DNA from 3 places in the Arthrobacter sp. FW306-05-C genome. Region 3 is predicted to be linked to each of the others. Evidence: predicted binding sites of a transcription regulator. Region 3 holds the regulator's gene; each other region holds the start of a gene.

Region 1 (5,953 bases), 730 kb from region 3:
GCGCCGCCAGGGCAGCCGGCAAGCCAGTCATTACCGGGGCGGAGGTGGCCACCATCCAGGCGCTGGAGCAGTTCGTCCTGTACACGGGGGTGCGGCCGACGGCAGAGCAGGTGCGGGCCGCCGAGGAGTTCATGCGCGCCCAGTAGCTGCGCGAGGGGCTCCCGGCCTGGCAGTCAGACGGGTTCCACCACGATGGCCACCCGGTCCTCGCCGATGCGGGTCAGGACCAGGGTGGCCGTTTTGCCGCCCTTTTTGGTGTTTTTCCCGCCTGGCAGCAGCTGCTTCCGCAGCTCTTCCGGGGTCACCGCGGTGCCGCGCTTCTTGATGTCCAGCACGGTGACGCCCTCCTGCTTCACCCACGCCTTCAGCGCCTTGACGTTGTAGGGCATGACCTGCATGACCTTGTAGGCCCTGGCAAACGGGGTGTCCAGGAGCTCCGGGGCGCAGATGTAGGCAATGTGCTCATCCACCAAATGCCCGCCGAGTTCCAGCGCCACGTCCGCCACCAAACCGGCGCGGATCACGGCACCGTCGGGCTCGTACAGATACCCCTCCACCGGTCCCACCGGCGCCGTCGGGCCTGCGCCGAAGTCCTCGCCGCTGGTCAGTTCGGCCGGCCCCTGGGAACCCAGGACCAGGGCAGCGCGGCGGACGCCGGGCCGGCGTACGGCGTTGAACCACAAGGTCACCTCGGTGACGTCCCCGCCCACCGACACCCACTGCGCCTCGCACCCGGCGGGCACGGATTCATGCGGCATGCCCGGGCCCATCTTCACTCCCACGGCCTTCCCTTCGGCGGCCAGCGACTCCACGAAGGATAGCGGCGGCGAGAACGCCTCGGGGTCCCAAATCCGTTTGGTGCCCGAGGTGGAGGTGACCCGGCGCGCCGGATCCAGCCAGACGCCGTCGATCCCTTCCAGCGGGACCGTCGCCGCGTCCGAGTGGACCACCGTGGCGTTGGGAAACGGGATGAGGTTCACCGTTGCGCATGCCGCGGTGGTTTCATCCATTTCCACCGCGGTGACGTTGATGTCCAGGGAGGCCAGGGCCAGTGAGTCGGCGCCGAGGCCGCAGCCCAGGTCCGCCACGTGGCCGATGCCGGCAGCCGCGAAACGCCGCGCATGGTGGGCGGCGACGTTCAGGCGCGTGGCCTGCTCCAGTCCGGCCTGGGTGAAGAGCATCTGGCGGGCAAACTCGCCGAACTTCGCCGCTGCCCGGGTGCGCAGCCGCGACTGCGTGAGCACGGCGGACACGAGCTCGGGGGAGTGCCCGGCCTTCCGGAGGGCCGAATTGAGCTCGAACGAATCCTCGTCCCGGTAGGGGCCCAGCGATGCCAGCAACTCCCAGCCTTCGGGGGTCAGCAGCGGTGCGATCTGGTCCTGTGCGATCTGGTCCTGGGGAGCGTGAGCCATGGGTTCCAGCCTAGTGGAGGAGCGCGTGGCCGGGATGCGGATACTGTTGAAACCATGGATGAGAGCGAAGCCCCAGGGGAGACCGCGGACCACGGGCCCAGGCACACCGGACCCGCCAGGTTTGCCCGTCCCGTCCTGATCGCCGCTGCCGTGGTGGCCGTGGTCTGCATCGCCCTGCTGGTGATCATCTTCCTGCTGGACACCTTCAACGCCACCGTCTATTCCGTGGGCGGCAACGACATCCAGGACAACACCCAGGAGGCCAAGGACATCCGCGGGCTGTACGACGGCGCACGGGCAGGAAGCATCGTCTTCCTCGTCATTGCGCTGCTCGCCGCAGCGGTGTCCGGGTGGGTCCTCTACCGCGGACGGAAGCAGGGCGGCGGCGATTCCGACGGCGGCGAGGACGTGGACTTTGACGACCTCGGCCGGTAGGTGGGCTGCGGCTTCCACCCCGCCGCCCGGCGTCGTCCGATCCCAGAAGGCGTACGCCCATGACGAAACGTTGGCACTCACCTTGACCGAGTGCTAACTCATACATAGAGTCTTCATTAGCACTCTCCCTAGGCGGGTGCTAACACATGAAGAGCTGCCAGCCAGGCTGCTGCCGGCACCGCGACGACGGTTTGCCAGCTACGGCGGAAAGCTTTCCAGTCCACGAATTTGCTGACGAAAAGGAGAGGTCCGAGTGTCGGTCTCTATTAAGCCTCTTGAGGATCGTATTGTTGTCCGCCCGCTCGAAGCCGAGCAGACCACGGCTTCCGGCCTGGTCATCCCGGACTCCGCACAGGAGAAGCCGCAGGAAGGCGAAGTTGTCGCAGTAGGCCCCGGCCGCTTCGAAGACGGCAACCGCGTCCCCGTTGACGTAGCAGTTGGCGACGTCGTCATCTACTCCAAGTACGGCGGAACCGAAGTCAAGACCGGCGGCACCGAGTACCTTGTGCTCTCCGCCCGCGACGTCCTGGCGATCGTCGTAAAGTAACTCTTCCGGATCCCCGTGCCGCCGGCCATGCTCATGCTGGCCGGCAGTGCGGGGTTCTGTCTTTGAAAGGACAAAACCATGGCAAAGCAGCTTGCGTTTAATGACGCTGCCCGCCGGTCCCTTGAGGCCGGCATCGATAAGCTCGCGAACACCGTCAAGGTGACGCTCGGCCCCCGCGGCCGCAACGTCGTCCTGGACAAGAAGTGGGGCGCCCCCACCATCACGAACGACGGCGTCACCATCGCCCGCGAAGTGGAACTGGACGATCCCTACGAGAACCTTGGCGCCCAGCTGGCCAAGGAAGTAGCTACCAAGACCAACGACGTTGCCGGCGACGGCACCACCACCGCAACGGTCCTGGCCCAGGCCCTGGTCAAGGAAGGCCTGCGCAACGTTGCAGCCGGCGCTGCCCCCGGCCAGATCAAGCGCGGCATCGAAGTTGCGGTGGAAGCCGTGGCTGCCCGCCTGCTCGAGAACGCCCGCCCGGTTGAAGGCACCCAGGTGGCAAACGTTGCCGCCATCTCCGCCCAGAGCGACGAAATCGGCGAGCTCCTCGCCGAGGCCTTCGGCAAGGTGGGCAAGGATGGCGTCATCACCATCGAAGAGTCGTCCACCACCCAGACGGAACTGGTCCTCACCGAGGGCATGCAGTTCGACAAGGGTTACCTGTCCCCGTACTTCGTCACCGACGCGGAGCGCCAGGAAGCTGTCCTCGAGGACGCCCTCATCCTGATCAACCAGGGCAAGATCTCCTCCATCCAGGAATTCCTGCCGCTGCTCGAAAAGGCGCTGCAGGCCTCCAAGCCGCTGTTCATCATTGCCGAGGACGTTGAGGGCGAGGCCCTGTCCACGCTGATCGTCAACCGCATCCGCGGCACCCTGAACGTCGTTGCCGTCAAGGCTCCGGGCTTCGGCGACCGCCGCAAGGCCATGCTGCAGGACATCGCCACCCTCACCGGTGCGCAGGTCGTCTCACCGGAGCTGGGCCTGAGCCTGGACTCCGTTGGCCTGGAGGTGCTGGGTACCGCCCGCCGCATCACCGTCACCAAGGACAACACCACCATCGTGGACGGCGCCGGTTCGGCTGAGGACGTGTCAGCACGCGTTGCCCAACTGCGCGCCGAGCTGACGCGCACCGACTCCGACTGGGACCGCGAAAAGCTCCAGGAGCGCCTGGCCAAGCTGGCCGGCGGCATCGGCGTCATCAAGGTCGGTGCTGCCACCGAGGTTGAGCTGAAGGAAAAGAAGCACCGCATCGAGGACGCGGTGTCCTCCACCCGCGCTGCCCTCGAAGAAGGCATCGTGGCAGGCGGCGGTTCCGCCCTGGTCCACGCCCTCAAGGCACTGGATGAGGACGCTTCGGTCAAGGCCCTCGAAGGCGACGCCGCAGCAGCTGTCGGCATCGTCCGCCGGGCACTGGTTCAGCCGCTGCGCTGGATCGCCCAGAACGCCGGCTTCGACGGCTACGTGGTGGCTGCCAAGGTTGCCGACGCCGAGGTCAACAACGGCTTCAACGCCAAGTCCGGCGAGTACGAGGACCTGATCGGCGCGGGCGTCATCGACCCCGTCAAGGTCACCCGTGCAGCCCTCCGCAACGCGGCCTCCATCGCTGCCCTGGTTCTCACCACCGAGACCCTGGTCGTGGAGAAGCCGGCCGAAGAGGACGAGCACGCAGGCCACAGCCACTAGCGGCTGCACCCTCGCGGCTTTCCGCTCGAAAAAGGCTGGTCCGGCATCTGCCGGACCAGCCTTTTTCATGTCCCCTGAACGAGGCCCCCTTAACCCGCCGCCATGTCCCGCGTCTCTACGCCGCCTACAGGCTCGTAGACCAAAGACACAGCGCCTTTGGGGAAGCTGCGCGCCGGCTCAGCCAGGCTGAAAGTGGTGGGTACGCTGCCGTCGTCGAAGAGGCGCTTGCCTTGTCCGAGCGCGACGGGATAAAGCCACAGGTGAAGACGGTCCAGCACGCCTGCAGACAGGAGGGACCGGATGAGGAACCCGCTGCCGAACATGTGCACCTGCCCGTAGTCCTCCCGGAGGCTGCCGGCCGCGGCGGCATGCGGCAGCACTGTGGTCCCTGCCCAGCTGGGATCGTGCAGGGAGCCGGACACGACGAACTTGGGCACCCGGTTAAGTGCGTCCGCGATGTCGCCGGTCTGGTGGGGCCAGTACGACGAAAAGATGTCATAGGTTGCCCGCCCCAGGAGCAACGCGTCCATGCGTCCGATCTCGGCAGCGATGGCGGCGCCCGCTTCGTCGTCGGACACCGGCGCCTGCCAGCCGCCGAATTCGAAGCCGCCTTCGCTGTCTTCCTCGCGGCCGCCGGGCGCCTGGTACACGCCATCGAGGGTGATGAACAGGTTCGCGACAATGATCCCCACGCGCCCATTGTGGAGCAGCGCCGGGAGGCTGTCCAGAGCCGTGGCAGGATGGTCCCATGTTGCTCCTTGAGCTTGTGGAAACCAGCGCGTCCGTTGCGTCGACCCGCTCCCGGCTGGCGAAGGTGGACGCCTTGGCCGGCCTGCTGCGCCGCCTTGAGCCAGTGGAGATCCCGACGGCGGTGGGCCTGCTCAGTGCCAAACCGCGCCAGGGCCGCGTGGGCGTGGGATGGAGTGCGGTGGCAGCGGCAAAGGAGGAGCCGGCCGACGAGCCGAGCCTGACGGTGGCCGACTTTGATGCGGCGCTGGACGGCCTGCTCGCTGCGGCGGGTACGGGGTCGGCGGCGGGGCGGACAGCAATCCTGCGGAAACTGTTGTCGGCGGCCACCGGGCCGGAACAGTCGTTCATCACCGGAGTCCTGCTCGGCGAGCTGCGCACCGGTGCGCTGGAAGGAGTCCTGACTGATGCCGTGGCCCGCGCTGCCGGGAAGCCCGTGGAAGCCGTCCGGCGTGCCGCCATGCTCTCCGGAGACCTCGGCGAAACAGCCCTCCTGGCCATCACCGGCACCCAGGCCGAGCTTGACGCCGTCGGACTGGTGGTGGGCCGCCCCGTGCTGCCCATGCTCGCCTCCACCGCAGCCAGTCCCAGTGCAGCACTGGAAACCACGGGGGAGGCCTCCGTGGAATACAAGCTCGACGGCGCGCGCATCCAGGTCCACCGCGCGGACGACCGCGTCAGCATTTACACCCGCAACCTGGCCGACGTCACCCACCGGCTGCCCGAAGTGGTGGAAGTGGTCCGTGGCCTGCCGCTGCGGCACGTAATCCTGGACGGCGAGACCCTGGCCCTCGATGAGGAAGGCGGCCCGCGGCCCTTCCAGGAAACCATGGCACGGTTTGGCGCGGATGCAGTGCGCGAAACCCTCCTGCATCCCTGGTTCTTCGATGTGCTGCACATCGATGGGAGGGACCTGCTGGACGAGCCGTTGGCCGACCGCATCGAGGTGCTTGAGCGCATTGCCCCTGCCCACCGGATCCCGGGGGAGGTAACGGCTGACCCGGCGGTTGCGGAACGTGTCTCACAGGACGCGCTTGCCGCCGGCCACGAGGGTGTTGTGGTGAAGGCGATCGGGTCCGCCTACGCGGCAGGCCGGCGTGGATCGAACTGGGTGAAAGTGAAG
Region 2 (5,953 bases), 1.5 Mb from region 3:
AAAGGGACACCTGCCGGCGCTCCAGGCCCCGCTGCTTGAAGAGCACCTCGCGCAGTGCCTTCATGTACCCGCGCTCGCCGTGGGCAAAGACATCCACAGTGCCTGCTGGCCACTCGGCCCCGGCCACAGCCCTCACCAGCAGATCGCTGGACCCTGCCGGAACGCCGTTGCGCGGCAGCCAGGTGATCGCCAGGCCGGCAGGGGCGGAGATGGACTGGATGTCGGCCTCGGAACCGACCTCCAGGAAGGCCAGGCCGGTTGCCGCTGCCGGCAGTGACTCAATGCAGGCGGCGATGGCTGGCAGGGCTGCTTCGTCACCGGCAAACAGGTACCAGTCCGCGTCCGGGTTGGGGTTGTAGGCGCCGCCGGGACCGGTGAAGGTGAGCGGGTCACCGGCCTGGGCCCCGGCCGCCCAAGGACCTGCCAGTCCTTCGTCGCCGTGGACTACAAAGTCGATGGCGAGCTCCCGGGCCTCCGGGTCAACCCAGCGCAGCGTGTAGGTGCGCGTGAAGGGCCACTGTTCCCGCGGCATGGTCTCCCGGATGGCCCAGAGATCAAGGGGAGAGGGGTACTGGACGCCGGGCTGCGGAAAGACGATTTTCACGTACCGGTCCACGAACCCGTTGTTGGTGAAGTCGCTGAAGCCCTCGCCGCCGGCCACGATCCGGACCATGTGCGGCGACAGCTGCTCCTTGCGCAGCACCTTCAGGTTGACCTGTGGGCGGCTCTTCTTGGTGGCGCTGGTGGCGGCAGGGACAGTGCTCATAAGGCAAGCCTAAGCTAGGGCGACGGCGGCAGTTCCCAGGTTACGTCCAGCGCACCCTGTTCCCGGAGCAGTTGGTTGACGCGGCTGAACGGCCGGGAGCCAAAGAACCCGCGCGAGGCAGACAACGGACTGGGGTGGGCGCTGCTGACGGCGGGGGCTCCGGCCAGGAGCGGCCGAACGCCCTCGGCCTCCTTGCCCCACAGCACTGCCACCAGCGGCATCCTAGACCCGTCCGCAGCCTTGCGGTTGGCCAGCGCGGTGACTGCCGCCGTCGTGATCTCCTCCCAGCCCTTGCCGCGGTGGGAACCCGCCGCCCCAGCCCGGACCGTGAGTACCCGGTTCAGGAGCAGCACGCCCTGTTCCGTCCATGCCGACAAGTCACCGTGGACGCGCGGCGGAATGCCCAGGTCAGATTCCAGCTCGCGGTAGATGTTCACCAGGCTGCGGGGAAGGGGCCGGACGTGCGGCTCAACGGAGAATGACAGCCCGACGGCGTGTCCCGGCGTGGGGTAGGGGTCCTGCCCGACGATGAGCACCTTCACGCCCGCGAGGGGCTGGCGGAAGGCGCGCAGGACGTTCGACGGCGGTGGGAGGATTTGGTGCCCGGAAGCCTCTTCGCCTGCCAAAAATGCGAGCACCTTCCGGAGTTGGCCTTCCACGCTGTGGAGGGCCGCGGCCCAGTCCGGAGCCATGAGCTCTGCCAGCGGGAATTGGGCCAGGTCCGCAAAGCTGATGGCCTCCGCCGGGTCCTGCTGCAGCTCGAACAGCGCATCCGATTCAAACATCGTTCCATTGTTGCAGGCACCGCAAATGACACTCGTGTTATTCGGCCGGTAGCATAGGGGTAAGTCATTGACCGTAACCAGCGAAGGAGTGCGCCGTGGCGGAACCGGCCCGGGAACACCTGCCGGAGCAGGATCCAGGGAAGTCCCTCCTGGCGGATTTCAGCCTCCGCGAGTCCTCGCTTTCCGAGCGCGAACAGCAGATGCTGGCCCTGGAACGGCAGTGGTGGAAGTATGCGGGAGCCAAGGAACAAGCCATCCGCGACCTCTTCGATCTCTCCGCGACGCATTACTACCAGCTCCTCAACGCACTGATCGACCGCGAGGATGCCCTGGCCCACGATCCCATGCTGGTGAAGAGATTGCGTAGACTACGTACGTCGCGCCACCGTGCACGCACCGCCCGGCGCCTGGGATCCGACGCTTAGACGCCCCAGGCCGGGACAACAGCCGCAATCAACAAGGATGTCCTTCCACCATGACCAGATACGCCCGCGATGAATTCGACAAGGTCCCGGAGACCGCGTCGCGACAAGGTGTCCACCGGACGGCCTCGGCCCCGTCCCGCGTGCGGCTGTGGCCCATTTTGGCGGTGGGCGTGGCCGCCCTCGCCATTGGACTGGTCTCCTTCCTGATCCTTCCCAAGCTCGGCTTCAACACCACCGCCAGCCAGGCCTCGGCAACCGTCGAATCAGCCCCGCTGGCCGGAACCGGGTCCACGCCTTCGCCCACCCTGGGATCCTCAGCGCCGGCGTCAGCCCCGGCCCCGTCCGCCTCTGCCGAACCAACCCAGGGCAGCGGGCCCGAGCCAACTCCTTCCGCCACCCAGCAGGCCGTCGTCGACAAGACCCAGGCAGTGGCGGTTTACAACGCTGCCGGCACCGCAGGACTGGCCAGCCGTGTGGGCGGAACGGTCCAGGCTGACGGTTGGCGGCTCGGCCAGGTAGGCAACTGGTCCGGCGCCCCGCAGAAGTCCTCCGTGATCTTCTATGCCGGCCCGCAGCAGCTGGCCAGCGCGCAGGAGCTTGCCGGACTGTTGAACATCCCCACTGTGGTGAACAGCACCGAATTCCAGGTACCGCTCGTGGTGGTGCTCGGCCCGGGTTACCGGTAGCCGCAAGCCCTCCATCTACTCCGGCCCGCCCCCGAGGCCGGGCCCCAACGGAAAGAGTTGTCCATCATGGCACTGGGAACCGTGAAATGGTTCAACGCTGAAAAGGGCTACGGCTTCATCACCGTTGACGGCTCCGGTGACGACGTTTTTGTCCACTGGTCCGCGATCCAGGGGGAGGGTTACCGGGCCCTGGCCGAGGGGCAGCGGGTGCAGCTGGAGATCGGCGAGGGCGAAAAGGGCCCCCAGGCAGAAAACGTACGGCCCGCGCAGTGACGATGCCCCACCATTCCCCAGCGCGTGCCTTGGCAGGACTCGCCCTTTCCCTGGCAGGCCTCCTTTCCATGACGGCCTGCGCCGGCACCGGCGGCAACGCCAGGACAGAATCCGCGGAGGCCTCCGGCGACGGCGTCCTGCGGGTGGGCTTGATCCTTGACAACACCGGCGACAACGCCTTCCTCAACGCACCCCAGCTGGCCGCAGCCAAAGCGGCCATCCAGGACATCAACGCCGCCGGCGGACACAAAGGCCGGCCCGTGGAGCTGCTGCCGGTGCACCCGGACCAGGACACTGCAGCCCAGGCCAAGGATCTGGCGGCTGCCAAGGCGGACATAGCCATCGGACCCACGGACTCCAGCCACGCAACCGCCGCCGTGGACATCCTGTCCCGGGCCCACGTGCCGCTTATCTCCCCGGCCAACACTGCTGCCGGCCTCTCGACGAGCGCCAGCGGAGGCTACTATTTCCGAACCGCCGCAGCCGACGTCGCACAAGGGCCCGTGCTGGCCAAGCTCGCAAAGGACGCCGGGGCCGCCAGCATCAGCGTGCTCTACCAGGAGGGTTCCTACGGCAAGGACCTCTCCGCCGCGGTCACCGAAGCTGCCCAACAGTCCGGGCTTAAGGTCCTGCCCGGGGTGGGCTTCAAACCGGGGGATGCCGCCGAAGCCGCACGCTCCGTTGCGAAAGCCACTCCGGACGCCGTCGTCCTGGTGGCCAGGGATGGTGCGCAGGGCGCATTGGCAGAGCTCCACGACGCCGGCCTCAGCGGTTCGAAGTTCATCCTCAGTGACGGCGCCTTCGCCCGCTACGGATCCGGTCTGCCGGCGCGGGCCCTCGAAGGCGCCCGCGCCGTCGTCCCCGGCCAGCTCCCCACGGCAGCCTTCCAAGGGAAACTGCTGGCGGTGGACGCCTCCCTGAAGGACGTCTCCTACGCTGCCGAAACCTATGACGCCGTGACGTTGGCGGCACTCGCTGCGGCCCGGGCGCAGGATGACGCGGGGCGGTCCATCGCCGCGAACCTCATCGCGGTCTCGGGCGGAACTGCCCCCGGGGCGGGTACGCCGCAGGCTCCTTGCCGGAGTTACAAGGAGTGCCTTGGCGGCCTCGCCGCCGGCCCGGACATAAACTACGACGGCGAATCCGGCCCGGTTGCCTTCGACACCAACGGGGACATCACCACAGCTGCCTTCTCGGTCTTCACCTATGGGGCGGACAACAACCCCAGCCCCACCGGGCATGAAACAGCCGGACACTCCGGCTGATCGCCCTGGGCGAAGCCACTGCGGCCAGCGCCTTGTCCGCGCGTCTTATCGCTTGCACTCTAACCTGGGGAGTGCTAATTATTGAGTTAGCACTCTGACGTACCGACTGCTAAAGCAAAGCCTGGTTCCGGCCGGCGGCGCCCTGCATCGGCCGAGGAGCGAAAGAAACACCTCACTTCAGTGAGATCCCTGCGCGGAGGCATACAGAGGCCGCCGTTAAAGGATCGTCCGTCGCGGGCACTGCAGCGAAGGTTCATTCTTAACGACTGTCCCGAAAGGACTACTGCCGTTATGGCCAAGATCATTGCATTTGATGAAGAGGCACGCCGCGGCCTTGAGCGTGGCCTGAACACCCTCGCCGACGCCGTTAAGGTCACCCTCGGCCCGCGTGGACGCAACGTCGTCCTCGAAAAGAAGTGGGGCGCCCCCACGATCACCAACGATGGTGTTTCCATCGCCAAGGAGATCGAGCTGGACGATCCCTACGAGAAGATCGGCGCAGAGCTGGTCAAGGAAGTTGCCAAGAAGACTGACGATGTTGCCGGCGACGGCACCACCACGGCAACCGTCCTGGCCCAGGCACTGGTCAAGGAAGGCCTGCGCAACGTTGCCGCCGGCGCCGACCCGCTGTCCCTCAAGCGCGGCATCGAGAAGGCCGTTGACGCCGTCACCGCCGAACTGCTGAACTCCGCCAAGGAAATCGAAACCAAGGAAGAAATCGCGGCCACCGCCTCCATCTCCGCCGGTGACGACGAGATCGGTGCCCTCATCGCCGAAGCCCTGGACAAGGTGGGCAAGGAAGGCGTCATCACGGTCGAGGAGTCCAACACCTTCGGCTTGGAGCTCGAGCTCACCGAAGGCATGCGCTTCGACAAGGGCTACATTTCCGCCTACTTCGTCACCGACGCAGAGCGCCAGGAAACGGTCCTTGAGGACCCGTACATCCTGATCGTCAACTCCAAGATCTCCAACGTCAAGGAACTGGTTGCTGTCCTGGAAAAGGTCATGCAGTCCAACAAACCGCTGCTGATCATCGCCGAGGACATCGAGGGCGAGGCCCTGGCCACCCTGATCGTCAACAAGATCCGCGGCACCTTCAAGTCCGTCGCCGTCAAGGCCCCGGGCTTCGGTGACCGCCGTAAGGCCCAGCTGGCCGATATCGCCGTCCTCACCGGCGGCCAGGTCATCTCCGAAGAGGTTGGCCTCAAGCTGGAGAACGCTGGCCTGGAGCTCCTGGGCCAGGCCCGCAAGGTTGTCGTCACCAAGGACGAGACCACCATCGTCGAAGGTGCCGGCGACGCCGACCAGATCGCAGGCCGCGTGTCCCAGATCCGCGCCGAGATCGAGAACTCCGACTCCGACTACGACCGCGAGAAGCTGCAGGAGCGCCTGGCCAAGCTGGCCGGCGGCGTTGCAGTCATCAAGGCCGGTGCCGCCACCGAGGTTGAACTCAAGGAGCGCAAGCACCGCATCGAGGACGCAGTCCGCAACGCCAAGGCTGCAGTTGAGGAAGGCATCGTCGCCGGTGGCGGCGTGGCCCTGATCCAGGCCGGTGCCAAGGCATTCGCCAACCTTCAGCTGTCCGGTGACGAAGCAACCGGCGCCAACATCGTCCGCGTTGCCATCGACGCGCCGCTGAAGCAGATCGCCTTCAACGCCGGCATGGAGCCGGGCGTGGTTGTCGACAAGGTCCGCGGCCTGCCCGCCGGCCACGGCCTCAACGCAGCAACCGGTGAGTACACCGACCTGCTGG
Region 3 (5,953 bases):
CCGCATGATCCGGGGCACGTCACTGACGGGGCCGCTGATGGACAGTTCATTGCCGCGGGCGTGGAAATTGACATCCGGGAACTGCTCTTCGATGAAGCGCAGCGCCTCGTCGTGGCTGCCAAGTGACTGAACCATCTGGTCGGTGTTCTCAAAGAGGACAACTTCGGTCCGGGTGCCGGGCATTGAGTGCGGAAATTCCCCCGGACTGCCTTCGCCCGTGTTGAGCCGGCGCTTACCATTTGCTGATTCAGTCATGGTGTTGGCCCGCAGGCCCGTGGTCCCCTCGAAGATCGACATCACTTGTTTTGCGTTTGGCTGATGCCGGTGCCCGTCGCGCGGTGCTCCCTGCCCAGCGATCCCTTTATCTTACGCCAGCACGGGTATGGAGCGGATATCCGGCCGAATGGGAGCTGACGCGCCACCCGTGGAAGGTTCCCGAGCAGGGCGCTTAGATATCAACTTCATATCGGCCATATATCGTTCCAGTTGCAGTTCGCCGGAAGGACGCACAGAGCGGCTGACCGTGCGCACCGCTGTGCAATGCTGGAAATCCAGCATCTGCTGGGACGTCAGGCCGCCAGGGGGATCGGCCCGCCACGCCAGGAAAGGACAAGGGCAGGACAGTGCCGGAAACCTCTGTGCCCAAAAGGGCAGGACGACCCAAGGGCCGCCTGTGCCCGGCCGTCCTTGCAGGAATTTTGGTGCTTGTTCCGGCCCTGGCAGGCTGCACGGCCGAGGGCGGGCCTTCACCTACAGGCACCAGCGCATCGGTCCCCGCCTCCGGGGGCACTATGCCGGACGGCCCGGCCACAAGCGCCCCGCTGGAAACTACGCAGTCCTCCAACAAGGCCCCGGTGTACTGGATTGGCCGCAGCGGGGGGAACATCTTCCTTTACCGCGAATTCCGGGACGTCCCGGAGCAGGACAACCCGGTGACCCGGGCACTGCGCGCCATGATGTCGGAAAAGCCCCTGGACCCTGATTTCTTCACGCCCTGGCAGAACCCGGACAAGCTGGCCACGTCCATTTCCGGCAAGGATGTCATCACCGTCGACGTCTCGGCCGACGCCTTTAACAGCAACCTCGATGCAGACATGGCGGCACGGGCCATCCAGCAGTTGATTTACACGGCCACCGCGGCGGCCGCCAGTTCGGGCCTGATCGACACCGGCCAGCAAGTCCGGGTCCGGATCCTCGTAGACGGCCACACGGACTACGTGGCGTTCGGAAAGATCCAGCTGGGCGCGCTCATGACGCGCGCGGCAGGCCTGGTGGCGCCGGTATGGATTATCGACCCCCAGGAAAACTCCGAGGTGCCGGGCGGCAGCGTAAAAGTCACCGGGCGCAGCACGTCCCCTGGCGCGAAGCTCCACTGGCAGCTCCTTCGGGCCGGGGACGGGGGCAGCAAAGCGCCCTTCCTGAACGGGGAGATCACGGCCGGCACGGAGCAGGGACAGGCGGGCGTCTTCACGCTGGCCCTGAACCTGCCGCCAGGCGACTACGAACTCCGGGTGGCGCAGGCCGGCTCCGGCGGGGAGCCGGACAAGAACGAGGACACCAGGACCTTCAAAGTCCGGTAGTGGTCCACCGGCCAAGAATGTCGCTGGCAAGCACGACGGCGGCCGGCCCGGCTGTGGAGGACCGCAGGACATGGTGCCCCAACAGGGCTGTCACAGCCCCTTTGTCGCAGAGTTTCGTTACTTCCCGCGGGCTGATGCCGCCCTCCGGGCCGACGATCAGCAGGATTTCACGGGAGCCGGTGCCTGCACTCCCCTGCCACGCTTCAAGGACGGTACGCAGCGGCCGTACGGCGTCTTCATGCAGGATGACCGCCAGGTCCGCCGCGTTCACCGCGGTGGCAAGCCCTGTGGTGTCGACGGCGGCGCGCACTTCCGGGATCCAGGCACGCCGTGCCTGCTTGGCGGCCGCCGCCACGGTTGACTCCCACTTGGCGTGAGCCCGCGCTGCACGGTCGCCCTTCCAGCGGACGATGGACCGTTCGGACTGCCAGGGAACCACCGCGTCGACGCCCAGTTCGGTGGCCGTCTCAATGGCCAGTTCGTCGCGATCGCCCTTGGCCAGGGCCTGGACCAGCACCAGCCGCACGTCCGGCCTGTCTTCCACCGTCAGGCTGCCGCACTCCACCTCGAGGCCCGAGGGCGCAGCCGAGACGACTCTTCCGGCCATGCGGGTGCCGGCGCCGTCGACAATGTCCACGGCCTCGCCCGGCGCCAGCCGCTTTACGGTGACGGCATGGCGCGCCTCCGCCCCTTCGAGGACAAAGATGCGGCCCGGCGTCATGGCGTCCAGGGAACCGGTGGAGGTGAAAAAGACCGGGTTGCTCACCGCTACAGGTTCCCGAAGCGGTCCCGGAGCTTGGCGAACATGCCGCCGCTGGCAGCCAACTTGCCTTCGGTGATCTGCTCGCCGCGGAGCTTGGCAAGCTGGCGCAGCAGGTCCTCCTGCGCGGAGTCGAGCTTGGCGGGGGTGTCCACCTGCAGATGGACCTTCAGGTCGCCGCGGCCATAGCCCCTCAGGTGCGTGACGCCCAAGCCGCGCAGGGTGATGATTTCGCCGGACTGGGTGCCGGGCTTGACATCGATCTCCTGGGTACCGTCGAAGGTTTCCAGGCTGACGTCCGTGCCCAGGGCCGCAGCGGTCATGGGGATGTGCAGGGTGGCGTGCAGGTCATCGCTTTCGCGCACGTACGTGGGGTCGTTGTTGACGCGGATCTCCACGTACAGGTCGCCGGCGGGCCCACCTGCCGGGCCGGCTTCGCCCTGCCCGGAAAGCTGGATGCGGGTGCCGGTGGCGACGCCGGCAGGAACCTTGATGGTCAGTGACCGGCGGCTGCGGATGCGGCCCTGGCCGCTGCATTCGTTGCAGGGGTCCTTGATGACCGTGCCGAAACCTTCGCAGGTGCCGCAGGGCGCTGCCGTCATGACCTGGCCAAGGATGGACCGGACGGCCCGCTGGACCTGGCCGCTGCCGCCGCAGATGTCACAGCGCTCCGGGTGGGTGCCCGGGCGGCAGCAGGATCCATCACAGGTGGGGCAGACCACTGCAGTGTCCACCTCGAGTTTCTTGTTGACTCCGAAGACGGCGTCGCGGAGGTCGATCCGGACACTGATGAGTGCGTCTTGGCCACGGCGAACCCGGGACGCCGGGCCAGACGTGCCGCCCGCGCCAAAGAAGGTGTCGAAGATGTCCTGGAACGCGAACCCCTGGCCTGCGTAACCGGCGCCGCCGAAACCGTTGTCCGTGCCGTTTTCGTTGCCGGTGGTGTCGTAGATCCTGCGCTTCTGGGGGTCGGAAAGGACCTCGTAGGCGTGCGTTACCGCCTTGAAGCGCTCGGCAGCGTCGGCACCTGGGTTAACGTCCGGGTGAAGGGTGCGGGCCAGCTTGCGGTAGGCCTTTTTGATCTCTTCGCCCGTAGCTTCGGGTGAGACTCCAAGGACGTCATAGTGGCTGCTCAAAATTCGTGTCTCTTCCTTGTTGTACTGCGTTCAGTCGGGCGCCAGGACTCTTGTCCACAGCCGAAGCGGGCTCCGGCGGCCAGGAGTCAGGGCCCCAAAATCCTGGAAAGGTAGCGGGCTACGGCCCTGACGGCGGCCATGGTGGTGGGATAGTCCATTCGGGTGGGTCCGAGGATTCCCACCTTGGCTGCACTGTCCGGACCATAGCCGGTGGCCACCACGGAGGCCTCGGCAAGGCCGTCATAGGGGTTCTCCCGTCCGATGCTGACGGCCACGCCCCGGTGGTCCTGGGCCATTTCGCTCAACAGCCGCAGCATCACCACCTGTTCCTCGAGCGCCTCCAGCACCGGACCAATACTCAGGGGGAAATCAACGTTCGACCTGGCCAGGTTGGCGGTGCCGGCCATGACCATGCGGTCTTCCCTGCTGTTCTGGGCCAGCGCCTCCAGGCCGAGGGCAAGCGCGTGGGCCGCCTGGCGTTGCGGCTGGGGTGCAGCGGCCACGACGGCGGGAAGTGCCTGGGCGAGGTGGCTCAGCCGGGTTCCCCCGAGGGCGGCAAGGAAACGGGTGCGCAGCTCCGCCAGCGCTTCGTCTCCGAGGTCCTGCCCGACGTCGATGACGCGCTGCTCCACCTTGCCGCTGTTGGCGATGAGGACCACGAGGACCTTCCGCGGTGCCAGCAGCACGAATTCGATGTGCCGGACAAGTGCCCTGCTCAGGTGCGGGTACTGGACCACGGCTACCTGGTTGGTCAGTTGTGACAGCAGCCGGACGGTGCGGTCCAGCACGTCGTCGAGGTCGTCCGCGCCCTCCAGGAGGGTTTGGATGGCTCGGCGTTCGGGAGCCGACAGGGGCTTGACGGCGGAGATCTGGTCGACAAAAAGCCGGTAGCCCTTGTCCGTGGGGATCCGGCCGGCGCTGGTATGGGGGGCTGTGATCAGCCCCTCGTCCTCCAGCGCGGCCATGTCATTGCGGATGGTGGCGCTGGAAACGCCAAGATGATGCCGCTCCACCAGGGCTTTGGATCCAACCGGCTCGCGGGAGTGGACGTAATCCTCCACGATGGCCCGCAGTACTTCCAGTTTGCGTGGCTCGCTCACTCTCCACCTCCATCCATGGTCCGGGGCACCCACCCCGCACGGTGCCGCCCAAGGGTTAGCACTCGACATGCCTAAGTGCTAACAGTCTATTATGCCTCGGCCCGTTGTTAGCATTGGTACCGCTCCGGGCGAAATTCCCGGGTTGAGGAGCTAGCGCTAGGCGGATTGATTCCATGGATTACCAGAACTGGGGCCCCCGGGGCATTTCCGCTCCCAAGCGGGCGGAGCTGCCCGAGGTCCCTGTGGAGCGGGGCATGGTTCTTGAGGAAGTACACTCCGGCTGGGTGGGCGCTGTCACCCGCGTAGAGAAGTCCGGCGGAATGCACGTCGTGGCATTGGAGGACCGCCGCGGAAAGTCCCGGTCCTTCAAGCTGGGATTCGGTTTCCTCCTCGAGGGCCAGCCCATCCGATTGATGCCGCCCGCGTTCAAGGCCGCCGCCGGCCCTCCCGCCGGCCGGACCGCCTCCGGTTCAGTGCGCGTCCCAGGCCAACGCGCCCAGGTCGCAAAGGCAAGCCGGATCTGGGTGGAAGGCAAGCACGACGCCGAACTGGTGGAAAAGGTTTGGGGAGACGACCTGCGCGTGGAGGGCATCGTCGTCGAGCCCCTCCACGGCATCGACGACCTGGCCGCAGCCGTGGCGGACTTCAAGCCCGGCCCTGGCCGCCGCCTCGGCGTGCTGGTGGACCACCTGGTTCCCGATTCCAAGGAATACCGGATCGCCGACGCCGTCATGGCGTCCCCCGGCGCGGCCGGCAACGTCCTGATCGTCGGCCACCCGTACGTGGACGTCTGGCAGGCAATCCGGCCTTCAGTCCTGGGCATCGAAAAATGGCCCGCCATCCCCCGGGGGCAGGACTGGAAGACCGGGATCCTCAAAGCGTTCGGCTGGCCGCACAGCACGAAGGAAGACATCGGCCTCGGATGGCAGAAATTACTGGGCGCCGTACGCACTTACGCGGACCTCGAAGCGTCGCTGCTGGGCCGGGTTGAGGAAGTCATCGATTTCCTTACCGTGCCCTAGGCGGCGGACGCCGGCCCTAAAGCCAGTATTCTTGGTAGTAGTCAGCACTAACTTGCACCTCAGAAGGACACAGACTGTGGCAGAAAACGCACGTGATCACAGGGACGGCCAGGGCCGCTCCGAGTACCATGGCGTACCCGCCAACGCCCTGCCGCTTACGGCCAGCGAGGACCGCCAGTGGGCCACGCTGGCACACTTCGGCGGGATCCTGGGGTGCATCCCCTCGCTGCTGATTTACCTGATCTTCCGCGACCGCGGGCCGTTCACCGCGCAGGAATCCAAGGAAGCCCTGAACTTCAGCCTGCCGCCCACCATCGCCGCGGTGCTGGCCAACATCCTGGTCTTCATCCCCTAT

The links. Region 3 encodes HrcA, which represses chaperone genes, less so after heat shock. Its sites were predicted from a motif close to TTNGCACTCGNNNNNNNCGAGTGCNAA; they were not measured.
Region 1: groES (co-chaperone GroES) is a predicted target of HrcA. The motif match lies at 1,918-1,944, and genes of this name have one in related genera.
Region 2: groL (chaperonin GroEL) is a predicted target of HrcA. The motif match lies at 4,287-4,313, and genes of this name have one in related genera.

What each region holds. Positions count from the first base shown of each region.
Region 1 is NZ_CP084556.1:3,032,116-3,038,068, reverse strand. Features, by position in the region: gene LFT44_RS14025 (shikimate 5-dehydrogenase) at 1-146, shown strand, start outside; gene LFT44_RS14020 (class I SAM-dependent methyltransferase) at 174-1,412, opposite strand; gene LFT44_RS14015 (hypothetical protein) at 1,467-1,847, shown strand; gene groES (co-chaperone GroES) at 2,101-2,394, shown strand; gene groL (chaperonin GroEL) at 2,473-4,083, shown strand; gene LFT44_RS14000 (dihydrofolate reductase family protein) at 4,173-4,775, opposite strand; gene LFT44_RS13995 (ATP-dependent DNA ligase) at 4,832-5,953, shown strand, end outside.
Region 2 is NZ_CP084556.1:781,911-787,863, forward strand. Features, by position in the region: gene LFT44_RS03675 (siderophore-interacting protein) at 1-766, opposite strand, end outside; gene LFT44_RS03680 (uracil-DNA glycosylase) at 781-1,551, opposite strand; gene LFT44_RS03685 (DUF3263 domain-containing protein) at 1,647-1,976, shown strand; gene LFT44_RS03690 (LytR C-terminal domain-containing protein) at 2,027-2,662, shown strand; gene LFT44_RS03695 (cold-shock protein) at 2,729-2,935, shown strand; gene LFT44_RS03700 (ABC transporter substrate-binding protein) at 2,938-4,200, shown strand; gene groL (chaperonin GroEL) at 4,492-5,953, shown strand, end outside.
Region 3 is NZ_CP084556.1:2,300,938-2,306,890, forward strand. Features, by position in the region: gene LFT44_RS10605 (PhoH family protein) at 1-255, opposite strand, end outside; gene LFT44_RS10610 (GerMN domain-containing protein) at 624-1,580, shown strand; gene LFT44_RS10615 (16S rRNA (uracil(1498)-N(3))-methyltransferase) at 1,567-2,346, opposite strand; gene dnaJ (molecular chaperone DnaJ) at 2,349-3,476, opposite strand; gene hrcA (heat-inducible transcriptional repressor HrcA) at 3,563-4,576, opposite strand; gene LFT44_RS10630 (DUF3097 domain-containing protein) at 4,750-5,598, shown strand; gene LFT44_RS10635 (DUF4870 domain-containing protein) at 5,675-5,953, shown strand, end outside.